2 linked regions of the Alloalcanivorax dieselolei B5 genome follow. The protein of the gene in region 1 interacts with the protein of each later gene in a pairwise test. Links are inferred from orthologs where the notes say so. Each region holds a gene or a part of one and is shown on either strand. Other genes may lie near its edges. The genes, in order: rlmN and ftsZ.

Region 1 (6,032 bases):
TAGTCAGGTATTATACGGGATCCGACGGCGGGGTGGAATCCAGAGTGGCGATGGGATCAATAGACGGCGGCCCGGGGGGCTGAAACCGGCGCCAACGGTATCATATTTAGCCCCGGATGCGTATAATCCGCCGGTTTCAGGCCCCCGGATCGCGGCGAGGACCGCCCAGGCCGAGTCCACGGGCGCGGCCGGCCGAATGGCGCGGGCGCCTATTCAATACAAGCAATGCAAATTCATGCAATTCTGGAGAAGACACAGCGATGTCAGTAGAGCGTACTCTCTCGATCATCAAGCCCGACGCCGTGGCCAAAAACGTCATCGGTGAGATCGTTGGCCGTTTCGAAAAAGCGGGCCTGAAGGTCGTGGCCATGAAAATGCTGCACCTGAGCCGTGAGCAGGCCGAGGGCTTCTACGCCGAGCACAAGGAGCGTCCTTTCTTCGGTGATCTGGTGGCCTTCATGACCAGCGGCCCGGTCATCGTGCAGGCACTGGAAGGCGAAGGCGCGGTACTCAAGAACCGTGACCTGATGGGCGCCACCAACCCGAAAGAAGCGGAAGCCGGCACCATTCGCGCCGACTTCGCCGAAACCATCGACGAAAACGCGGTACACGGCTCCGACTCCACCGAGTCCGCCGCCCGTGAAGTGAGCTATTTCTTCGCCGACGAAGAAATCTGCCCGCGCACCCGCTAAGGTGGTGGGTAAGCGCCTCGCCGCAGGGCGGGGCGTGACGCCGCCGCAGGAGGAAGCCATGAGTGCCCCGCAAAAGGTCAATCTGCTCGGTTTCAGCCGTGAGCAAATGGAAGCGTTCTTCCTCGAAATGGGGGAGAAGAAATTCCGTGCCCAACAGGTGATGAAGTGGATCCATCACCATCAGGCGGACCATTTTGACCAGATGACCGACGTCGGCAAGGCGCTGCGCCAGAAGCTGACCGAAGTGGCGGAAATCCGTGGCCCCAAAGTGCTGCACGAAGGTATTTCCCGGGATGGCACCCGCAAGTGGGTGTTCGAGGCCGACGGCGGCGGCGCGGTGGAAACCGTGTTCATCCCCGATGGCCGCCGCGGCACCCTGTGTGTGTCCTCCCAGGTGGGCTGCGCCGTGGATTGCGGCTTCTGCTCCACCGGTAAACAGGGTTTCCAGCGCGATCTGACCAGCGCCGAGATCATCGGCCAGGTCTGGCAGGCGGGCCGCGCGTTCGGCCCACGCCGTAATCTGGGCGAGCATCCGATCACCAACGTGGTGATGATGGGCATGGGCGAGCCGATGCTGAACTACGACGCCGTACTCACCGCCATGCGCATCATGAAGGACGACCTGGGTTACGGCATCGGCAAGAAGCGCATTACCCTGTCCACTTCCGGCGTGGTGCCGAAGATCGACCAGCTCAGCCGGGATCTGGATGTGGCGCTGGCGGTCAGTCTGCACGCGCCCAACGATGAGCTGCGCAACGAACTGGTGCCGCTCAATCGCAAATACCCGCTGGCGGAGCTGATGGCCGCCTGCAAACGCTACAGCGACAATATTACTCACCGTCACAACACCATCACCATGGAATACGTGATGCTGCGTGACGTGAACGACAAACCGGAGCACGCCCGGCAGTTGGTCAAGCTGCTCAACGGCATTCCGGTGAAGGTCAACCTGATTCCCTTCAACCCCTTCCCCCACGCTGGCTATGAGCGCTCCCGGAAAAAAGACATCCTGGAGTTCCATAAATTCCTTAATGACCATGGCCTGCTGACCACGGTACGCACCACCCGGGGCGACGACATCGACGCCGCCTGCGGACAATTGGTGGGCACGGTGCAGGACCGCACCCGTCGTGCCGAACGTTGGAAAAAATCGGTGTTTCACCGCACCGAACAGGCCGATGGCAATGCGGCGTCTGTATGATAAAACGACATTTTTTGGTTGTGGCACTGGCCGGAGGCCTTTGGCTGTCCGGCTGCGCGGTGGAGAGCAGTCGTAACAACGTCAAGGTGGATGAAGCGGTCACCAGCCGTGTCGCCGCTGGTCTTCAATATCTTCAGCAGGGCAATCCCAGCGAGGCCCGGCGACATTTTTCCCGGGCTCTGTCACTCAATGACAACAGTGCCAAGGCACACAATGCCATGGCACTGTTGTATAACTACGAGCGCGATCCGGAGAATGAGGAACGCCACTACAAGCGCGCCTTGCGGATCGACGGTGATTACGCGCCGGCATTGAACAATTACGGAACCCTGCTGTACAGCCAGGGTCGGTACCAGGAAGCGCTCAAGCTGTTCGGCCGGGTCGCCAACGATCCCGGTTATGAAGGGCGGGGCAGTGCCTATAGCAATATCGGCCTGTGCCATCTGCGCCTGAACCAGCCGGAGCAGGCGAAAGAAGCCTTTATCAAGGCGCTTCGTCTGCAACCGCGATCCGTGACACCGAATCTGGAACTGGCGCGGCTGTATTATCAGGATCAGCGCTACGATCTGGGCTGGGACTATTACCAACAATACACCCAGCGGGTGGGTCGACAGGACCCCGCCGGGTTGTGGCTGGGGGTGCGGCTGGCCCACGCGTTGGGCCGTAAAGACCAACAATCCAGTTATGAGCTTGCGTTGCAGAATCTCCACCGGGGTTCCCGTGAATATCGGCTCTGGCAGGAGTGGCGCGGCGCTCAGGAGGCACCTTAATGAGCGAGTCAGGGACGGAACTGCCCGGCGCCGAGTTGCGTCGAGTGCGTGAAGAGCGGGGTATGACCCGTGAGGAAGTGTCCGAACACCTGCACCTTTCGATGAGCTACCTTCAGGCTCTCGAGGAAGATGACTACGGGCGTTTGCCCGAGCCGCCCTTTATTAAAGGGTATTTGCGCAATTACGCCCGGCTGCTCGGGCTGCCCGGTGAGGAACTGGCGTCCCGCTTTCAGCAACATGTGAACCAGAACCGCCGGGAGCCGGTGCCCACCGAATCCCTGCATGAACCCCTGAGCAACCGTCGTGATTGGCGCTGGCCGCTATTGCTGGTACTACTGGTCCTGTTACTGCTGGTTCTGGCATGGTGGTTATGGCCCTCCGCTGGTGAGCCCGAGCCGCCGGGTACGTACCCCGATACGGTGGAAGAATCCGTGGTGCCGGAGGCGGCACCAGCAGCGCCGGCTGATACCGGGTCCGATACGGACGCCCCGACATCGCCGTCGGAGCCCTCCCTGGACTCCGGAACGACCACCCCGGAACCTGTCATGGAGCCGTCTTCCAATACGGAGGATAATAGCTCTGACAGTGGGGTCGAAGCCGTGGAGTCACAGGCGGGGACCCCGGAGCCGACCAGTGAGGCCGGTGCGGACAGTGAAACGGGAGCCGCGGTGGCGGCAGCCGGTGGCGATCGGCTGGAATTGGCCTTTTCCCGCGATTGCTGGATCCGGGTCGTGGACGCCACCGGCAAGCGCCTGGTGGAAGGCGTGCAGAGCGCCGGTGATCGCGTGTCCCTAAATGGCGAAGCGCCTTATCGGCTAACCGTCGGCGACGCCGCCGCGGTCAGCGAGATGACGCTCAACGGCAAGGCGGAAACCCTGCCCGGCAGCGGATCAGGCCAGGTGTTGCGTTTCTCGTTACCGTAGCCCCGTTTACCGTGGTCTCCGCGGCCGCCTAACGCTGTTGAATGCCCGACCCGGTGCCGGGCAGTGACGGGTCGATCAGACGTTTCAGCTCTTCAGGAGTCAGTATGGAACCGGAAATTTCCATTCAACGCCGCAAATCCCGGCAGATTCATGTGGGATCCGTGCCCGTTGGCGGTGACGCGCCGATCTCCGTGCAGAGCATGACCAACACCGACACCTGCGACGTGGACGCCACGGTGGCGCAGATTCGCCGCCTGGAAGAGGTGGGGGCCGATATCGTGCGGGTTTCGGTGCCGACCATGGACGCCGCCGAGGCCTTCGGCAAGATCCGGAAACAGGTGCAGGCGCCGCTGGTGGCGGACATCCACTACGATTACAAGATCGCCCTGAAAGTGGCCGACGAAGGCGCCGACTGCCTGCGTATCAACCCGGGCAATATCGGGCGCGAGGACCGGGTGCGGGCGGTGATCCAATCCGCCCGTGACCACGGGGTCCCGATCCGTATCGGGGTCAACGCCGGCTCGCTGGAAAAGGAACTGCAACGCAAATACGGCGAACCCTGCAGCGACGCGCTGGTGGAGTCGGCGTTGCGGCACGTGGAGATTCTCGACCGCTACGACTTCCAGGAATTCAAAATCAGCGTCAAGGCCTCCAACGTGTTCATGACGTTGCAAGCCTACCGCAAGCTGGCCACCCAGGTGGAGCAGCCCCTGCACCTGGGTGTCACCGAGGCCGGCACGTTCCGCTCCGGTACGGTGAAATCCGCGGTGGCGCTCGGCGGTCTGCTGCTGGAAGGCATTGGCGACACCATCCGTATCTCCCTGGCCACCGATCCGGTGGAGGAGATCCGCGTCGGTTTCGATATTCTCAAGAGCCTCAACCTGCGCAAAAAAGGCGTCAACATCATCGCCTGCCCGAGCTGCTCGCGGCAGAACTTCGATGTGATCCAGACCGTCAACGAATTGGAGGCGCGTCTGGAGGACATCAACGAGTCGGTGGACCTGGCGGTGATCGGCTGCCTGGTCAACGGCCCTGGTGAAGCGCGGGAAGCCGATGTCGGCCTCACCGGCGGCACCCCTAACAATCTGTCCTATGAGGACGGCCAGAAGAGCCACCACGTCAAGCAGGAAGACCTGGTGAGTGAACTGGAGCGGATGGTGCGTACCAAGGTGCAAAAAATGCGCGATGACGAAGCCAAGGGTATTATCGCGCGTAGTGAATAAAGAACGCCGGATGCCGAACGCCGGACGCTTGACGCCGAAAAGCGGCAAGTCTCCGGCGTTTGTTGTTTCCGGTCAGGTTTCAAGCGTCGGGCGTCCAGCGTCGGGCGTCGAGCGTTAACAAGGAGAACCGGTGAGCAAGAAGATCACCTCCATTCGCGGGATGAACGACATCCTGCCGCAGCAGACACCGCTGTGGCAGTGGCTGGAAGACAAGGTGCGCGGGGTGCTGGCGGCCTATGGTTACCAGGAGATCCGTACGCCGATCCTGGAACAGACCGATCTGTTCAAGCGCGGTATCGGTGAAGTCACCGATATTGTCGAGAAGGAGATGTACACCTTCGAGGACCGCAACGGCGACAGCCTGACCCTGCGCCCGGAAGGCACCGCCAGCTGCGTGCGCGCCGCCGAGGAGCATGGTTTGCTCTACAATCAGACCCAGCGGCTGTGGTACGCCGGGCCCATGTTCCGCCATGAGCGTCCGCAGGCCGGCCGCTATCGCCAGTTCCACCAGATCGGCGTGGAAACCTTTGGCATGGACGGGCCGGACATCGACGCCGAGGTGATTCTGCTCTCCGCGCGTCTGTGGAAAGCCCTGGGGTTATCCGATCAGGTGACCCTGGAACTGAATTCACTGGGAGACGCCGAAGACCGCGCCCGCTACCGTGATGCCCTGGTGGCGTATCTGCGTGAGCACAGCGAGCGCCTGGACGACGACTCCCGCCGCCGGCTGGAACGCAATCCGCTGCGCGTGCTCGACAGCAAGGACGCCGGCACCCGCGAAGTGCTGGAGCAGGCACCGCGGCTGGAAGCCTTTCTTAACGACGATGCCCGCGAGCACTTCCGCAGGCTGTGTGCGTTACTGGAAGCCGCCGGGATCGAGTACCGCCTCAACCCTTATTTGGTACGCGGGCTGGACTATTACGGCAAAACCGTATTCGAATGGACCACCCGGGCTCTGGGCGCCCAGGGCACGGTGTGCGCCGGCGGCCGTTACGACGGCCTGGTGGCGCAACTGGGTGGCAAGCCGACCCCGGCGGTGGGCTTCGCCATGGGCCTGGAGCGGCTGATTCTGCTGCTGGAACAACAAAACCCGGAACTGCCGGCGCCGGTGGCACTCTATATTGCTGCCATGGGCGAAGTGCAGTCCCAGGCTCTGGCCCTGGCCGAGCGCCTGCGGGACCGGCTCCCCGGCGTCGGTATCGTCACCCACTGTGGTGGCGGCA
Region 2 (10,569 bases), 2.6 Mb from region 1 along the record:
CCCAGAAAGGCAGGCCCCGTTCACGGCAGCACGCCGCCAGCCTCGGCAGTGCCGGATCCTGACTCCAGCCACGCAGATACACACCCTGCCGTCGCGGGTCCAGCCGCTCCAACCCCTGGACCACGGCTGGCTCCTCGAGCCCCTCGGGCACCACCACCCACTCCGGCGGCAGTCTCAGCGCCAGCGCCACTGGGCGATTGGCGGCGGGAAACGCGCGCTCGGTGATATCGGCCAGCGGCACCCACTCCACCGGCTGGCCCTCGCGGCCGTGGGGCTCGCCGCTGTAGCGCCGCACCTCACGAAAATGCAGGGTGACCTTGAGGTCCGGGTAGCGGTGGCGCACAGTCATGAACGGCGCGCATCCGGTCACATCCAGCCCGAGCTCCTCGTGCAGTTCGCGGGCCAGGGCAACGTCGAGGGCCTCTCCCGGCTCCACCTTGCCGCCCGGGAACTCCCACAGCCCGCCCTGATGCTTGTGCTCCGGGCGGCGGCTGAGACACAAGCGTCCGTCTCCGTCGCGAATAATGCCCGCCACCACCGTGATTTCCGGAACGGTCTCATGGGAATCGGACATGGTCAGGTACGGTACTCGGCGTTGATTTTCACGTAGTCATAGCTGAAATCACAGGTCCACATTTGCCCTCGACCCGTTCCCGCCGCCAGGTCCACGCGGATGGTGATTTCCGCACGTGCCATGACGGCGGCGCCGCGTTCCTCGGTGTAATCGTCGTCGACGCCGCCTTCATTGACGATACGAACCTCATCCAGCCAGATCGCCACCCGGTTCACATCCAGGGTGTCGATCGGCGCCCGCCCCACGGCGGCCAGGATCCGGCCCCAGTTGGGGTCGGAGGCAAACAGGGCGGTTTTGACCAACGGGGAGTGGGCAATGGTCTCCGCCACCGCCAGGGCGTCAGCGTCACTGGCGGCGCCTTGCACCTGAATCTCGACGAACTTGGAGGCCCCTTCGGCATCGCGGATCAGCGCCTGGGCCAGTTCCACGAACACCTGCTCCAACGCCTGAAACACCAGGCGGGCAGCTTCGCTGTCCTCCTGCTCGATCGGCGCCGCTCCGGACTGGCCGGTGGCGATCAGAATGCAGGCGTCATTGGTGGAGGTGTCACCATCCACGGTGATGCGATTAAACGAGGCGTCCGCCAGTTGGCGCACCCAGCGATCCAGCACCGGCTTGGCGATATCCGCGTCGGTGGCGATGTAACCCAGCATGGTCGCCATGTTCGGCCTGATCATGCCGGCCCCCTTGGCGATGCCGGTGATGTTCACCGGTACGCCGTCCAGCTCCAGGCGGTGACTGGCCACTTTCGGCACCGTATCGGTGGTCATGATGCCCTCGGCGGCACGACCCCAGCCGTGCTCATCCAGGGTCTCCAGCGCCGCCGGCAAACCGTTTTCGAACGGCTCCATGGCGAACGGTTCACCAATCACGCCGGTGGAAAACGGCAGCACCTCAGCCGGATGACACAGAGCCAGTTCCGACAGCAACACGCAGGTCTCCTCACACAGCGCCACCCCCTTGTCACCGGTACCGGCATTGGCATAGCCGGTGTTGATCATCAGGTAGCGAGGGGCTTTTTCCGCCAGGTTACGGCGTGCCACCTGTACCGGCGCGGCCTGGAAGCGGTTGCGGGTGAATACGCCGGCGGCACGGCTGCCTTGCGCCAGCTCGATCACCACCAGGTCCTTACGTTGGGCTTTTTTTATGCCCGCTTCCACCGCGGCCAGGCGCACCCCGGCCACCGGAAACCACTGCGACTGCGTCATGTTCGATCCTTCACCAAGGGTCATGGAATAATTCGGGCCATCTGTTCGCGGCCCCGGTTAATAGCATGGCCTTTCCTGGCCGAAAGGGGCAAGGGCCCCGAACGCACCAACCCCGCCGATGGCGGGGTTGGATGGGAAAGTGCTCACCCCTTGCGGGGGACCACAATGATCACGTTTCCAGACGGCCGCAGCAGTGCTTGTACTTTTTGCCGGAACCGCAAACACAGGGTTCATTGCGGCCCACCTTGCGGCCTTCACGCACCACCGGCTGGGCTACCTGCGGCGGCCCCTGGGTCTGGATACCGTCGCCGGACGCGGTGGGCGCGGCCATCTGCTCTTGTTGCGCCTTCATCCGCTCCGCCTGTATCCGGGCTTCTTCCTGGCGCTGGGCTTCCAGCCGTTCCACTTCGTCATCGCGTCGCACCTCGAAATTATGCAGTACGCGGATCAGCTCGTGCTGGATCTGGTTCAGCATGGCCTGGAACAACTCGAAGGCTTCCTTCTTGTATTCCTGTTTCGGGTTCTTCTGCGCGTAACCGCGCAAGTGGATGCCCTGGCGCAGATGATCCATGCTGGCCAGGTGGTCTTTCCAATGACGGTCGAGGATCTGCAACATCAGGTGTTTTTCGATCTGGCGCAGAGTTTCCTCGCCGACTTCCTGCTCCTTGCGGCGGTATTCCTCTTCCATGGTCTCGATGACCTTTTCCACCACCCCGTCGATGTGCAGCCCGGTATCTTCCTGCAGCCACTGGCTTACCGGCGCCCGGCAGCTGTACTCGGTCGCCAGGGTACGCTCCAGTCCATCCACATCCCATTGATCTTCCACGGAACCGGGCGGCATGTAGGCGTGAATTTCATCCGGCATCACGTCACGACGGATGCTTTCGATGGAGGACGCTAGGCTCTCGGATTCCAGAATCTGCTCGCGCTGGCTGTACACCACGCGGCGCTGGTCATTGGCCACGTTATCGTATTCAAGCAGATTCTTACGGATATCGAAGTTGCGCGCTTCCACCTTGCGCTGGGCGTTCTCGATGGCGCGGGTCACCCAGCGGTGCTCGATGGCCTCACCGTCCTTCAGGCCGAGCGAACGCATCATGTTACGTACCCGGTCGGAAGCGAAGATGCGCATCAGGTCGTCTTCCATGGACAGGAAAAAGCGGGTGTACCCCGGATCGCCCTGACGGCCGGCACGGCCACGCAACTGGTTGTCGATACGGCGGGATTCGTGCCGCTCGGAGCCGATGATATGCAAGCCGCCGGCCTCCAGCACCCGGGCGTGGTTGTCCCGCCATTCGTCCCGGATCTTCTGCGCTTCCGCGCCATCCGGATCGTCGAGATGCTTGATCTGCTCCTCCGGATTGCCGCCGAGCACGATGTCGGTACCCCGGCCGGCCATGTTGGTGGCGATGGTCACGCTGCCCGGGCGCCCGGCCTGGGCAATGATCTGGGCTTCACGCTCGTGCTGCTTGGCGTTCAGCACCTCGTGTTTGATCTTGTCCTGATTGAGGCGATTGGACAGGTATTCGGAGGCCTCGATGGTGGCGGTGCCCACCAGCACCGGCGCGCCTTTTTCGACGCACTGTTTCACTTCGTCGACAATCGCTTCGAATTTTTCCTTCAGCGTCAGATAGACCAGATCGTTGGCGTCGATCCGCGCCATCGGACGGTTGGTGGGGACCACCACCACATCCATACCGTAGATCTGACGAAACTCCACCGCTTCGGTGTCGGCGGTGCCGGTCATACCGGAAAGTTTGTCGTAAAGACGGAAGTAGTTCTGGAACGTGGTCGAGGCGAGCGTCTGGTTCTCCTGCTGGATGCGCACCCCTTCCTTGGCTTCCACCGCCTGGTGGATGCCGTCGGACCAGCGCCGGCCCGGCATGGTCCGACCGGTGTGCTCATCGACGATAACGATCTGGTCGTTCTGCACCACGTACTCCCGATCCCGGTGGAACAAGGCGTGGGCCTTCAGGGCGGCGTGCACGTGATGCAGCAGCGTCAGATTATGGGCCGCGTACAGGCTCTCCCCCTGCTCCAGCAGATCGTTCTCCACCAGCAAGGACTCGATCAGCTGGTGGCCTTCCTCGGTCAGCTCCACTTGCCGCTGTTTCTCATCGATCACATAGTGACCGGTTTCATCGCCCTCTTCCGGCTGCGGCTGAAGCCGTGGCATCAGCAGATTGATCTGGCGATACAGTTCGGAGGAGTCGGAGGCGGGACCGGAAATGATCAGCGGGGTACGGGCTTCATCGATGAGGATGGAATCCACTTCATCGACGATGGCGAAGTTGAGTTTGCGCTGCACCCGGTCTTCCAACCGGAAGGCCATGTTGTCACGCAGATAGTCGAAGCCGTATTCGTTGTTGGTGCCGTAAATAAGGTCGGAACCATAGGCTTCGCGTTTTTCCGGCGCCGGCTGCTGGGAGTAAATAATGCCGACGGTGAGGCCGAGAAACTCGTACAGGGGACGCATCCAGTTGGCGTCCCGCTCGGCCAGGTATTCGTTTACGGTCACCACGTGCACGCCCAGACCGGACAGGGCGTTGAGATAGGCCGGCAAGGTCGCGGTGAGGGTTTTACCTTCACCGGTACGCATCTCGGCGATACGCCCTTCGTGCAAAGCGATCCCGCCCAATAACTGCACATCGAAGTGACGCATGCCCATGACTCGCGTGGCGGCCTCGCGGACCACGGCGAACGCTTCCGGCAACAGCTCATCCAGCGTCTTGCCCTCGGCGAAGGCGCCCCTCAATTCGCCGGTCTTGGCTTTCAGCGCCTCGTCATCCAGTTTGGCCATGTCGTCACCAAGCGCGTTGATCGCCGTGACCAGGCGGCTCATACGCTTGAGTTCACGGTCATTTTTGGTGCCGAAGACTTTCTTTGCGATGGAAGACAGCATGAAACGTCCGTTTTTTCTCAATGGGTGGAGCAGAGCGCCCCGCGCTAAGGAGGGATCATTCTACTCACGAGATTGGGTAGGGGCGACCATAATTCAAGCCTTGGGCGGAGGAATCAAGACCCGGGTGACGGTCCCGGGCCAATGGGGGCGCTTGACAGCACCCCGCCCCTCCCGGAATGACCAGGCTAGCGGCGCGCCCGAGCGATATAAGGGGAAGGATCCACCTGTTGGCCGTTCTTCAACACTTCATAGTGCACGTGGGGACCGGTGGAACGGCCGCTGGTGCCAACGATGGCGACGGTATCGCCGGTGCGCACGATATCCCCGACTTCCACGGTGACGCTCTTGGCATGGGCATAGCGGGAGCTGATGCCGTTACCGTGATTGACTTCCACCAATTGGCCGTAGCCGGTTTTCTTGCCCGCGAAGGTGACGACACCGGACGCGGTGGCAATGATCGGCGATCCGTCCCGGGCGGCGAAATCCACGCCCTTGTGCCACGCCACCCGGCCGCTGAACGGATCGGTGCGGCGGCCATAACGGCTGGACATCCAGCCATGCGGAATCGGTCGGCCGGAAAGGAAGGTTTCGTCCTTGAGCTGACGGTTGGCCAGCAGCTTTTCCAGGATGTCCAACTGCTGCTCGCGCCGCTGCAAGGCGGTGGTCACCCGCTCCAGTTCCTGCATGAAGGACGGCGGCGTAAAGCTGCTGCTGCCCTCCACTTCAGGCCCCCCGATGGCCGGGGCGCTGCTGAAATCAAATTCCTGGCCGTCGATGCCGGCCACGTCCACCAGGCGTTCCCCGAGCGCGTCCAGGCGTACCAGACGGGCTTCGGTGTCCGCCAGTTGCAGGGTCAGGGCGCGGAACTGCTCAGCGCTGAGACGGGACAAGTCCGCCACTTCACGCTTCTGCTCGTTGAGTTCGCTCTGGAACCGCTCGGCCACGGCTTCGGTGTATGCCGGCGGCACCAGTTTGTAGTTCAGCCAGTAGGCGCCGGTACCCAGGGCCACCGGCAGCGCCACCATTACCAAAAGCGCCAGATACAGCCAGGATCGGGATAACTGCACCGATCGGGCATGGCCGCCCTTGCTGTTAAGCCATATGATGTTCATGAGTGTGGAAACACCCCTTCCAAAAAGTCTTCAGGCCAGCGGTCTGCAGGCCCGCGGAATATCCATTCATAAATGACAATGCCGGTGGTGCCGGGCGGCACCGTCCCCGCTGGTCTCCCCGGTTTCCTTCGTGCCACCCGGCCGGTTATGGTCTGGCCGTGGTTCGACGAGCCCGGAGTAGCTGGCGAGAGACTTATCGTTTTTTTACAATTAGCCGGGTAGTGTAAGGAAATACCATGGCCAACACAAACCGGCCCCAAAACCTCGGGGCACTGCTCAAACGCCATCCCAGATTGGGACGGCTGGCGGCCAATGCCCGCGCCCAGCCCGCGCCCTCTCAAGGCGGCGACCCGCGAGCGTGCCTGCCGCCCGCGCTGCGTGACCGGGTCATGCTGGTGGAAGAATCGCAACGCTGGCTGGCGCTGGTGGAAAACAGCGCCACCGCGCAGTTGTTGCGCTTCCATCTGCCCCGGCTGCAACGGGCTCTGCCCGGCGCCGCCAGCGTCAAAATCGTGGTGACCGGCCGGCGCCAGCTTGATAGCGGCTCCGGTTCCTCCACGCACGCCACAGATGAAGGCAAATACCGTGCCATGGGACCGGTTCTGGATGCGGAAAGCGCGGCTCATATCGCGCGCGCGGCGCGTGACATGGACGATCCGGGTCTGCGTGAGGCCCTGGCCCGACTGGCCAGCCGGGTCAAAAAGTGACGGGAAGGATCATCTGAAAGGCGTAACTGCCCACCCCGGCCGCGGGAGGGTGGCCGGGGTGGATCGGGGAAGCACACCGTTATTCGGCGGTGGCCAAAGGTCCGGCGTAGGAGATCGGCGCCGCGTCAGCGTCCTCGAACGTCACCACTTCGTAGGCCTCCGGCTGGCTCAGCAGTTCGCGCAGCAGGGCGTTGTTCAAAGCGTGACCGGACTTGTGGCCCACGAATTCGCCAATCAGGCTGTAGCCCAATTGATACAGGTCGCCGATGGCGTCCAGCATCTTGTGCTTCACGAATTCGTCGTCGTAACGCAGACCGTCCTCGTTAAGGATGCGGTATTCGTCCACCACGATGGCATTGTCGACACTGCCGCCCAACGCCAGGTTCTGGCTGCGCAGGAACTCGATATCACGCATGAACCCGAAGGTCCGGGCGCGCGCCACTTCCTTCACGAACGAGGTCGTGGAGAAATCGATGCTCGCCAGTTGATCGCGTTCCTCGAAGACCGGGTGGTCGAATTCGATCGAGAAAGTCACCTTGAATCCGTCAAAAGGCACGAAAGTGGCAACCTTGTCGCCTTCTTTCACCGTCACCTTCTTCTTGATCCGGATGAACTTCTTGGCCGCCTCCTGCTCACGGATACCCGCGGACTGCAGCAGGAATACGAAGGGCCCGGCACTGCCATCCATGATCGGGACTTCCGGTGCCGACAACTCCACATAGGCGTTATCGACCCCCAGCCCGGCCATGGCGGAGAGCAAATGCTCGACCGTGCCCACCTTGACGCCATTCTGCACCAGGGTCGTGGACAAGGTGGTTTCTCCCACATTGTGGGCACCCGCCTTGATCTCCACCACCGGATCCAGATCCACGCGGCGGAACACGATGCCAGTGTCCACCGGCGCCGGACGTACCGTCAGGTAGACTTTCTCACCAGTATGCAACCCTACGCCGGTGGCGCGGATTACGTTTTTGAGTGTTCGTTGTCTGATCATCGATTCGTCACAAAGCTACCGGTATCCTGAAAAATAAGGATACTGCCATCCTCGAAGCGTTATAAGAGGATAAGTATACCCAAAATCCTCTTACCGCACCATTGACCGTGCCTATCGCGCCGTTAGCCGCGCCGCCGTCAGTCGGCCTGACGGCGGAGGAAGGTCGGGATATCAATGAAGTCCAGATCTTCCGCGGTACTCACCGCGCCACGGCCGGAACCGCCCATGCTTTGTTGCACGGCACGACGGCGCTCGACGGCGGGACGCTCCAGGTCGTTGTAGTCCACCCGGCCTTCCGCGCCCAACGAGTTCTGACGGCCACGCACCACTTTCAGTTCCTGCTGGGCGCCCAAACCGGTGGCGACCACCGTCACGCTGATATTGTCGCCCATATCCGGGTCGATGGCCGTGCCGATGATCACATTGGCTTCCTCGCTGGCCAGCTCGCTGACGATGTCACCCACCTCGGAGAACTCGTCCAGAGCGATGGACTCGTTGGCGGTGATGTTGATCAGGATGCCACGGGCGCCACGCAGATCCACATCTTCCAGCAGCGGGCTGGAAATGGCGGCCTGAGCGGCTTCGGAAGCCCGGTTGTCGCCGGTGGCGATACCGGTACCCATCATCGCGGTACCCAGTTCACTCATCACCGTGCGCACATCGGCGAAGTCGACGTTGATCATGCCGGGACGGACGATCAGATCGGCGATCCCTTTCACCGCGCCCTGCAGTACTTCGTTGGCCGCTTTGAACGCGTCCAGCAGGGTGGTGGAACCGCCCAGCACCGACTGCAACTTCTCGTTGGGGATGGTGATCAGGGAGTGCACTTGGTCGCGCAGGGCCTGGATGCCTTCCTGAGCGGAGCGCATGCGCTTCTTGCCCTCGAACGGGAACGGTTTGGTCACCACCGCCACCGTGAGGATACCCAGTTCCTTGGCGATCTCGGCCACCACCGGCGCCGCGCCGGTACCGGTACCACCGCCCATGCCGGCGGTGACGAACACCATGTCCGCGCCGTCGAGCAACTCGGCGATGCGGTCACGGTCCTCCAGCGCCGCCTGCCGGCCGATTTCCGGATTGGCACCGGCACCCAGACCCTTGGTCACCTGGCTGCCCAGTTGAATCACGGTCTTGGCCGAGGAATTGCGCAGGGCCTGTGCATCGGTATTGGCGCAAATGAAATCCACGCCTTCCACGTTAGAGCGCACCATGTGGTCCACGGCATTGCCGCCGCCACCACCAACGCCCACCACTTTGATCACCGCGCCATGGGGTACGGAATCTTCCAGTTTGAATTGCATAATTGATCTCCCGCTTGTTGCTTCCCTGGTTACTGCTTTTTCCAAATCGGGCCAACCTGCCCGGCCCGTCTTGAAACCGTTGAAATCGCTCCACGCTTGCACGCTTCACGCAACACGCGAAAACCACTCCGATTCAGCGTGCTGCGTGCTGGCGTGTTGCGTGCCAGCGTTTTCATCAAAAATTGCCCTGGAACCAGCGCTTGAAGCGCTCGACCCAGTTCACTTGTCCACCACCGGCCTGGGCACGCGCGCTCAGGCCTTCCTTCTCCATCCGCAGCCCGTAGAGCAGCAGGCCCACGGAAGTGGAATAAATCGGGTTGCGCACCACGTCGGTGAGCCCGGCCACGCCCTGCGGCGTACCCAGCCGTACCGGCATGTGGAAAATCTCCTCCGCCAGTTCCACCGCGCCTTCGATCTTCGAGGAGCCACCGGTCAGAACGATGCCGCCGGGGATCAGGTCCTCGTACCCGGAGCGGCGGATTTCCGCCTGGATCAGGGTGAACAGTTCGTCGTAACGCGGCTCCACCACCTCGGCCAGATTCTGGCGGCTGAGGGTGCGCGGTGGCCGGTCGCCGACGCTGGGCACCTTGATGGTTTCGTCGGCGCCGGCCAGTTGCGTCAGCGCGCAGGCGTACTTGATCTTGATCTCGTCGGCGTGCTGCTTCGGCGTGCGCAGCGCCATGGCGATATCGTTAGTGACCTGATCACCGGCAATCGGAATATTGGCGGTGTGCCGGATCGCCCCTTCGGTGAAGATGGCGATATCGGTGGTGCCGCCGCCGATGTCGACGATGCACACGCCCAGTTCACGCTCGTCCTCGGTCAGTACCGAATAGGCGCTGGCCAGTTGCTCGAGGATGATGTCCTCCACTTCGAGACCGCAGCGGCGCACGCATTTTTCCACGTTCTGGGCCGCGTTCACGGCGCAGGTCACCAGGTGCACCTTGGCTTCCAGGCGCACCCCGCTCATGCCCACCGGCTCGCGCACCCCTTCCTGGTTGTCCACCACGTATTCCTGCGGCAGCACATGCAGGGTCTTCTGGTCCGCCGGAATCGCCACCGCCTGGGCGGCGTCGATGACGCGGTCGATATCCGCCTGCATCACCTCCCGGTCACGGATGGCGACAATGCCGTGGGAGTTGAGGCTGCGCACGTGGGATCCGGCGATGCCGGCGTAGACCGAGTGGATCTGGCACCCGGCCATCAGTTCCGCTTCCTCCACCGCCCGCTGGATCGAGCGCACCGTGGCCTCGATATCCACCACCACGCCTTTCTTCATGCCGCGGGAGGGCTGCGAGCCGAGGCCCACCACCTCGACGGTGCCTTCGCTGGTCACCTGACCGACGATCGCCACCACCTTGGAGGTACCGATGTCCAGTCCCACGATCATGTTGTCCATTGCGTTCGCCATTAGCGCCTGCCTCGATCCGTTATACTTTGCCCGCCCGGCGGGCGGATGCCGCTTGCGCGTCCTGGTCATCCCGCCAGGTGACCGCCACGCCATCGGCGTAGCGCAGATCCACCCGGGCCACGCCGCGACTGTCGGTGCTCAGCACCCCGCGGTACAACCGCACGAAGCGGCGCAGCTTGTTCACGTACTGTTCCCGATCCACCACCAACTGCATGTTGTTATTCAGGGTCAGGCGGGCGGTGAGACGCGCGTTCACCTCCATCCGCTCGATCCCCAAGCCAATGTCGCTGAGCAGTTTGGCCATGCTGTGGTAGTAGCTCATTACTTCGTCGAGCCGTTGTTCCGGTCCGTTCAGACGCG

Evidence for each region.
Region 2: the proteins of rlmN (region 1) and ftsZ interact in binary tests that used the Escherichia coli proteins (3 or more experiments, as listed by UniProt). The link is inferred for Alloalcanivorax dieselolei B5 from one-to-one orthologs.

What each region holds. Positions count from the first base shown.
Region 1 is NC_018691.1:1,278,706-1,284,737, forward strand. What follows is about bases 1-2,821. They hold rlmN (23S rRNA (adenine(2503)-C(2))-methyltransferase RlmN), read left to right. Parts: upstream 1-750; coding sequence 751-1,893; downstream 1,894-2,821. Other genes in these bases: ndk (nucleoside-diphosphate kinase), read left to right, coding at 261-692; pilW (type IV pilus biogenesis/stability protein PilW), read left to right, coding at 1,890-2,663; B5T_RS05875 (RodZ domain-containing protein), read left to right, coding at 2,663-2,821. Outside these bases: more of B5T_RS05875, read left to right, coding at 2,822-3,586; ispG (flavodoxin-dependent (E)-4-hydroxy-3-methylbut-2-enyl-diphosphate synthase), read left to right, coding at 3,691-4,809; hisS (histidine--tRNA ligase), read left to right, coding at 4,940-6,032.
Region 2 is NC_018691.1:3,870,721-3,881,289, forward strand. The notes cover bases 6,717-9,657. They hold ftsZ (cell division protein FtsZ), read right to left. Parts: upstream 8,799-9,657; coding sequence 7,635-8,798; downstream 6,717-7,634. Other genes in these bases: lpxC (UDP-3-O-acyl-N-acetylglucosamine deacetylase), read right to left, coding at 6,717-7,497; ftsA (cell division protein FtsA), read right to left, coding at 8,974-9,657. Also shown: B5T_RS17195 (Nudix family hydrolase), read right to left, coding at 1-574; bifunctional glutamate N-acetyltransferase/amino-acid acetyltransferase ArgJ, read right to left, coding at 577-1,782; preprotein translocase subunit SecA, read right to left, coding at 1,952-4,684; B5T_RS17210 (M23 family metallopeptidase), read right to left, coding at 4,870-5,796; B5T_RS17215 (hypothetical protein), read left to right, coding at 6,033-6,503; more of lpxC, read right to left, coding at 6,583-6,716; more of ftsA, read right to left, coding at 9,658-10,209; B5T_RS17235 (cell division protein FtsQ/DivIB), read right to left, coding at 10,229-10,569. UniProt on the Escherichia coli protein: Essential cell division protein that forms a contractile ring structure (Z ring) at the future cell division site. The regulation of the ring assembly controls the timing and the location of cell division.